Regions from separate parts of the Neobacillus sp. FW104-15D2 genome, predicted to be linked through region 2. Evidence: riboswitches for the same ligand, from Rfam matches in the RefSeq annotation. Region 2 holds a riboswitch; the other holds the start of a gene.
The links. Region 2 has a riboswitch for FMN ahead of ribE (riboflavin synthase). Riboswitches for the same ligand answer to the same signal wherever they lie in the genome.

Region 1: it holds a riboswitch for FMN, as region 2 does, so the genes downstream of both, AC3WR0_RS16130 (ECF transporter S component) here and ribE (riboflavin synthase) in region 2, are expected to answer to the same signal.

Annotation. Positions count from the first base shown of each region.
Region 1 covers NZ_JBYTCJ010000020.1:53,099-56,519, reverse strand. The annotation lists gene AC3WR0_RS16140 (YpbB family protein) at 1-929, opposite strand, end outside; gene AC3WR0_RS16135 (ferredoxin) at 1,218-1,466, shown strand; gene AC3WR0_RS16130 (ECF transporter S component) at 1,659-2,228, opposite strand; FMN riboswitch at 2,394-2,525, opposite strand; gene AC3WR0_RS16125 (peptidoglycan DD-metalloendopeptidase family protein) at 2,743-3,421, opposite strand, start outside.
Region 2 covers NZ_JBYTCJ010000005.1:112,336-115,756, reverse strand. The annotation lists gene AC3WR0_RS06295 (bifunctional 3,4-dihydroxy-2-butanone-4-phosphate synthase/GTP cyclohydrolase II) at 1-658, opposite strand, end outside; gene ribE (riboflavin synthase) at 673-1,314, opposite strand; FMN riboswitch at 1,453-1,581, opposite strand; gene AC3WR0_RS06285 (potassium channel family protein) at 1,716-2,744, opposite strand; gene AC3WR0_RS06280 (glutathionylspermidine synthase family protein) at 2,748-3,421, opposite strand, start outside.

The sequences.
Region 1 (3,421 bases), on a different contig from region 2:
ACTTCCTTCTTTACAAAAGAATGAATCGAAAAATCCTTTACATTTAACGCGATTTCAACAATATGGTCTTCAATAGTACTTTTTTTCAGCCTTCTAATTGATGGTATTTTTTCAAGAGGGATTCCCCTTTGCAAAAGCTCAAAAGTTTTACGTGAAGACAATGTCAGAGCAAGAGAAGGATCCGTTTCCATTAAGAGATCTGTAAGGATGGAATAACCTTCAGGATTTTTCTCCAGGTCCTGTATTAAAAAATGAAGCAGGTTTAAAAACTCTATATGATAGTCCGTTCTTTCCATTTTTAATTCATCCGCAGCCTGCATGGAGGTTAGGCCAATAATCTGGTGGCCGGTAAGTCTTAAGCTAAGTACTAATGGATTCAGGCCTTCTCCTTTTTCAAGACAGGAAGTAAGTTCAATAAAGAGCTTTTTTCCAATTTCGGCTCTGTCCATACTATGCTTTCTTAAAACATGTTTAAGCCATTGATGGGTTTCTTTTCCCTTCTGTATAGGAATGTATTTGTTTTCCTGATACACAAGATTGGAGACAACCTGGACAAGTAAGGATATTCTCTCCCACACCAGTTGTGTTAAAGGTTGGTATTTTAAACCCTCTAGATAGATAGGCATGGGCCGTTTCTTAAGCAGCAATTCAAGAAAGGCATTTCCTTTTTCAGTCAGTGTATAATGCTGAGGCTCTAATTCTGATTGCAGAATATAACCTTGTTGAAACATGGAGTGGACTGCCTCTTCTAATGAACTTCTTGTTAAAGTCATAAAGACACCAAAAAATTTGGTTAGGGAGAAAAGGTGGGCATCCTGTATGGTTTGAGCTGACTTTTTTCCTTTTAAAAGGTGATAGACTGAATAGATTGTCCGTTCCCCGTTTAACTGCTTTAAACAGTATAGAATGATCAAATCAAAATAAGCCATATTTCCACCCCCCTTAATCTTCTGAAGATTAATCACATGCCTGTGAAAGTGTTTTTACGTGCTTTTTCTTTCCCTCTATTTTAACATGAAACATAATGAACTGCTGTTGTTTATTGTTGAAAAATGAAGAAATATGAAGGTGAAACCCTTGCGTGATAAGCATTCTCATTACATTTACTATTGAAAAGTTAGACATTCAGTTTTACAATAGAAAGTGAGGAATACGTTTCCATGAAACCATGGAAATAGGGTTTGAATATCTGCTTAATTTACTGGGAGGTTTTTTACATGGCAAAGTATACAATTGTTGACAAAGAAACTTGCATCGCATGTGGTGCCTGTGGAGCAGCGGCTCCAGACATCTATGATTATGATGATGAAGGCATTGCATATGTAACTCTTGATGACAACGAAGGTATCGTTGAAATTCCGGATGTATTAGAGGACGACATGATGGATGCTTTCGAAGGCTGCCCAACAGACTCTATTAAAGTTGCTGAACAGCCATTTGACGGCAACCCTACTAAGTTCGAATAATTCCAATTTTTAAAATATACTTAAAGCTGCCCTCCAATCCAGTTGGAGGGCTCTTATTGTTCACAAATACACAAAGCGGCAGGAATCTCCTGCCGCTTAGATTCATTATCTATTATTCGACCTTGCAAAAATGTTGCTCTTTAATGGAATGCGTGACACTCAACAATAAAAGTTAACTGCCACTTTATATAATTAAGCACTCTGTTTAGCAATCCAAGGCTGCATTTTAAAGAAAAGCAGCAAAAAGATGAATGACATGATAATTCCTTTTGCCAAATTAAAAGGCAATATGGCTGTTGTCACCATTTTATAAGTTGCATCGGTTGACATCGCTGGTGAATGAAGGAAAAACGTGTATGCAGGCAATATAACAAAGTAATTAAGAACACTCATCATTATTGCCATGATAATGGTACCAATTACCAATGAAATAGTCATTCCTTTTTTAGATTTCAGTTTTATATACAAAAAGTATACTGGCAATACAAACAGTACTCCTGCTACAAAGTTAGCAATATGCCCAACTGGTACACCAGTTGCACTTCCTGTCGCGAAGTAATTTAGAATGTTTTTGAATAACTCCACCAAAACACCCGCAAGCGGGCCAAAAATTAAAGCTGCGATCAATGCAGGAATGTCGCTAAAATCAATCATTAAAAAATTAGGAAATGGCGGCAGCGGAAAATTTAAAAGCATTAGGATATACGCTAAACCGCTTAACATTCCAATTGATACAGTTGCTTTAACACTTAGTTTTTTCATTTTTCCTCTCTCCTTTGTGATCCATCCACTTCAGAAGAAAGGTTCAGCAATAAGCAATGTTGCCTTTTAAAAATAAAATCCCCCAAGTTTATGACTTGAGGGAGAATAAAAGGCACTCACGCTTAATAAACGTTCAAAACCTGCTTTTTTGAACGTTTGCGGAACCTCCATCTTCTCCCATCCAGACTTTACTGTCGGCTTTGGAATCTCACCAAATCCTGCCAAAAGGCTCGCGGGCTTAGAGAATATTATCTCATCACCGCCGGTCGGGAATTTCACCCAGCCCCGAAGATAGACCTATATTATGTTATACGAACTCATTATACTAAATGTAAGAAATTGTGTGAAGAAAAAACATTTTAGAAAAACTTGGCATCCGCCAAGTCCTTTTAGCGGATGCCCTAGTTTTACTTATGCGTTCAGAATTTATGGATATAAATTCTGATTAGCGAAAAGAGGCTGGATTTTTCTCCAGCCTGCATCCGTTGGCAAAAAATACAATTTTTTAACCAAATTATTTTTGGAATGAACCTAAATCGAGAACCTGATTAGGAAAAATAACATCTGAGGAGAGCCTATTCAGTTCCTTTAGTTTTTCAATCCCCAGGTGTGTTTCTTTGGAAATGGAAATAAGGGTGTCACCCTTTCTCACAATATATTGCTTGCCTGATTCTTGCTGAATCTTCAGCACCTGCCCCGGAAGAATTTTGTCTCCAGTCATGTTATTTATTTTTTTGATCAATTCAGCATCAGAATGGTTATTTTCGGCAATTGTCCAAAGTGTATCACCATGTAAAACGGTATATGAGATTACCTGAATACCTTTCTGATCCCCGTTTGCCTTTTGTTCCACTTCTTTTTCTTCATATCTGGATAGTGCCTCCATAGCACCTTCGGAATTCTTAATGCTGCCTGCATGAACTGTTTCGCCTACTTGAGCTAACCCAAGAACCATTTCAGGATTTAAAGCATGTTTTTTATCAAATGTCCATTCGGTTTCATGTACTTCAAAGTGCAAATGGACACCTGTGGATTCACCTGTAGTCCCCATAAGCCCAATCAGGGCTCCCCGCTTTAACTGTTGTCCTTCCATTACGAGACGTTTGCTCAGATGAGCATATACAGTCACAAAATTGCTGGGATGCTTTACAAAAATAACATTTCCATATGTATCCGATAAATATGACTTCTCC
Region 2 (3,421 bases):
TAAACTCACCAAATGCAGTGGGCATTTTTACTTCCACTTCTCGTTTTACGAGCTTTTCATTCCTATTTCGGTACCTGATTAATTCAGCAATAGTTATGAGCTTCAGATCATGCTTTGATGCGATTTCAATAAGATCAGGAACACGAGCCATTGTTCCGTCATCCTTCATGATTTCACAGATTACACCTGATGGTGCTGCACCGCATAATTTTGCCAAATCCACCGACGCCTCAGTATGCCCGGCACGTCTTAGGACACCGCCCGGCTTTGCTACGATTGGAAAAACGTGGCCAGGTCTTCTAAAATCCCCAGGAACAGAATTTTGATCTAAGAGCTCCAATATTGTGAAGGATCTTTCATAAGCACTAATACCTGTGGTGGTGGTTTTATGGTCGATACTGACAGTAAAAGCCGTTCCATGATTATCAGTATTTACTTCAACCATAGGATGAAGATCTAAACGATTGGCAATTTCCTCTGTTATTGTAACGCAAATTAACCCACGGCCATGAGTCGCCATAAAGTTAATGGCTTCAGGGGTCGCTTTTTCTGATAAGACAATAAGGTCGCCTTCATTTTCTCTATCTTCATCGTCAACCACGATGATCGGCTTGCCTTTTTTAAGATCGTCGATTGCCTCTTCAATGGTGTTAAACATATTCTCAGCCCCCTCTAATAAAATCCGTTATCAGCCAGAAAGTCCATCGAAAGCCCCTTTTTCGGAGTTTTTCCCTCCATTTGGTGGATAATGTACTTTCCGATCAAATCATTTTCAATATTAACGATGTCACCGGGATTTTTTCGTCCCAGGACTGTGTCCTGATGAGTGAGCGGAATCAGGGATACTGTCACCTGGTTTTTTTCTAAACCAAAGATGGTAAGACTAGTCCCATCTATTGCAATTGAACCCTTTGGAATGCAAAATTTGCTTAGTGACTCTTCTAGCTCAATCATGTAATAAACAGCATTATCCTTATGCTCTTTTTTCATAATCCTCCCGGTACCGTCAATATGGCCGGAAACAAAATGGCCGCCAAATCTTCCATTAGCACTCATTGCACGTTCCAGATTTACTGGGGAACCGGAATTTAACATTTTTAGCGAGGTATCCTTCATTGTTTCTGGCATAACATCAACAGTAAAGGTGCTTGAAGTAAATCTCGTTACAGTTAAACAAACGCCATTTACAGAAATACTGTCGCCAAGATGGACATCTCCCACTATTTTTTTTGATTCAATCGTAAGAACCATGCTGTTGCCGCTTGAATGTAAGGAAACAACCGAGCCGATATCTTCAATAATTCCAGTAAACATTTTTTCACCTTATTCCAATCCAAAATAAAACCCTTCAGAGGCCTGAAGGGTTTTTTGGGAGATTTATGAGATGAAAAGTATATCAAAATAAGCCTCATCCATATCAAAAATTGGACAGACCTCTACTATATACTTACCCATGTCCTTCTCCCATCCAGACTGTACTGTCGGCTTTGGAATCACACCAAATCCTGCCAAAAAGGCTCGCGGGCTAAGAATTTCTTCATTACCGCCGGTTGGGATTTTCACCCGACCCCGAAGGACAAATTAAACTGCACTATAGGTATTTATTTAAATTCTATATTAGTTTAGCATAAAAAAAATAATTGTAAAAACATATTGTTTGTTTTTTATGTTGAGGACAAATGAATGCCAAATAATTAGACACCAGCCGGCATCCTTTAACGATTTATTTTAAGATAGGTTTCTTCATCACAAATGACATATAGCTTGGCGTTTTCGGGAATAAGTTCTTTATGCCTTTTGGCGAGGTCAAGAGAACCGCCATCCGAAATTAATGTTGCTCCTGTATTGAAAAGCTCTATTGCTGCGTCTTTATATGTTGCCCAGTGGGGCTTTTTTGTTACCTCGTAGAGATTATCTCCGTCCGCATTGCTTAAAAGCTGTCTAAATAGTTTGCTGGAACCGTGGTTAATGGCCGCTTGTGCCATAAGCTTTGAAATCGAATCATTTGAAAGGATAAATTCATCTACATTAGCATGTTCAAATAACGAGATGTGGGTATCCTTTTTAATTTCAACTATCGTATAAATACTCTTGTTATATTTTTGGGATAAGTGTTCAACTCTTGATGCAATCAGTAAAGATTTTCCGTCCGCATATTCCGGATGGTCATTCCGGTCATCGGAAAAAATGGCTACTGATTTGGCAGCGAGAATATTAGCCTTTAAAAGCACTTCTTCTTCAGCTGGGTTCCCCGAAATAAAATGAAGACGGTCATGCTCAGATGGTGCACGCTCAGCATGGTCAACCACAATAATATCGCACTTTTGGCCGCTGCTGATAATTTCCCCAAGAACATTCTCCAGTTTTTCTCTGGAGGATCCTATCAATATGTAATGTCCTTTTCCTGAATAGGTCAATTTCCCTTCCTCCTTCAGCTTGCGGTAAACACTTAGACTTTCAAATATCTTACCAATTATGACACCCATTGCGCCTATTCCGAACGTATAGATAAGCAGCATTGTAAAGATTCTTCCAAAATCACTTTTCGGGAAAAAATCGCCGTAGCCAACTGTCACTAATGTGGTCATGGTCCACCAAAGTGCATCAATAAAACGCGGAAATGTCTCTGGTTCAGCAATCCTCATCGTAAAACTGCTAATTAAAATAAGAGAAAGTGCAAGTCCGGAGGCCTGCAGCAGACTAATTTTGCTTATCCTAGAAAAAATCTTATGCAAGATCCACATCTTCTACCCTCCGTGCCTGATACCAATTGGCATATAATAGGACAAATTATTGGTAATCCTTTCACCAACTCTATAACCTATGGCTGACGGAGCCCCATTGAGGAGAAAGCTGCCGATCAGCAGATGTCCTTTCTGTATCCCTTTTTCACTTTTAAAGTGAATGGAGGGCATATTTACAAACTGCTGGTACACAGGCAAAAATTCCGTATAGCTCAGCTGTGGTGCAGGATGCTCGATCAGCCCCTTTCCGCTGAATATTTCAACTGTATCCCCTTCCCGCCCGTAGGAAGGTTTTTTAACATATGAAATTTTCTCTTTAATAAAGTAGTCAGGATCCAAAAATGTTGGCAGGAAATATTCCTCGATCCAGTCATGCTCTTCCGAAGTAAAAAACGTATTTTTTTCCTGATGCAGCCCCCAAATAACAGCTTGTACCGCTTTATTCTGCAAAAGAAAGGCAGAAGGAGGATTAAGAATGACTAGTTTGCCTGCTTTAACCAAATCAAGAAGCCAAATGCCAATCTTATTGCCTTGTTCATCCTCATCTAAAATAAGGTTTTCGATGGGAAAGGTCTGCCGATAAAGGATATCAATCTTTTGACCGATTTCATCGAAGAGTCCGATATCTTTTTTTATTACAAGTTTATTAAGTGGGACAAATTTTGAAGGAAGACCTG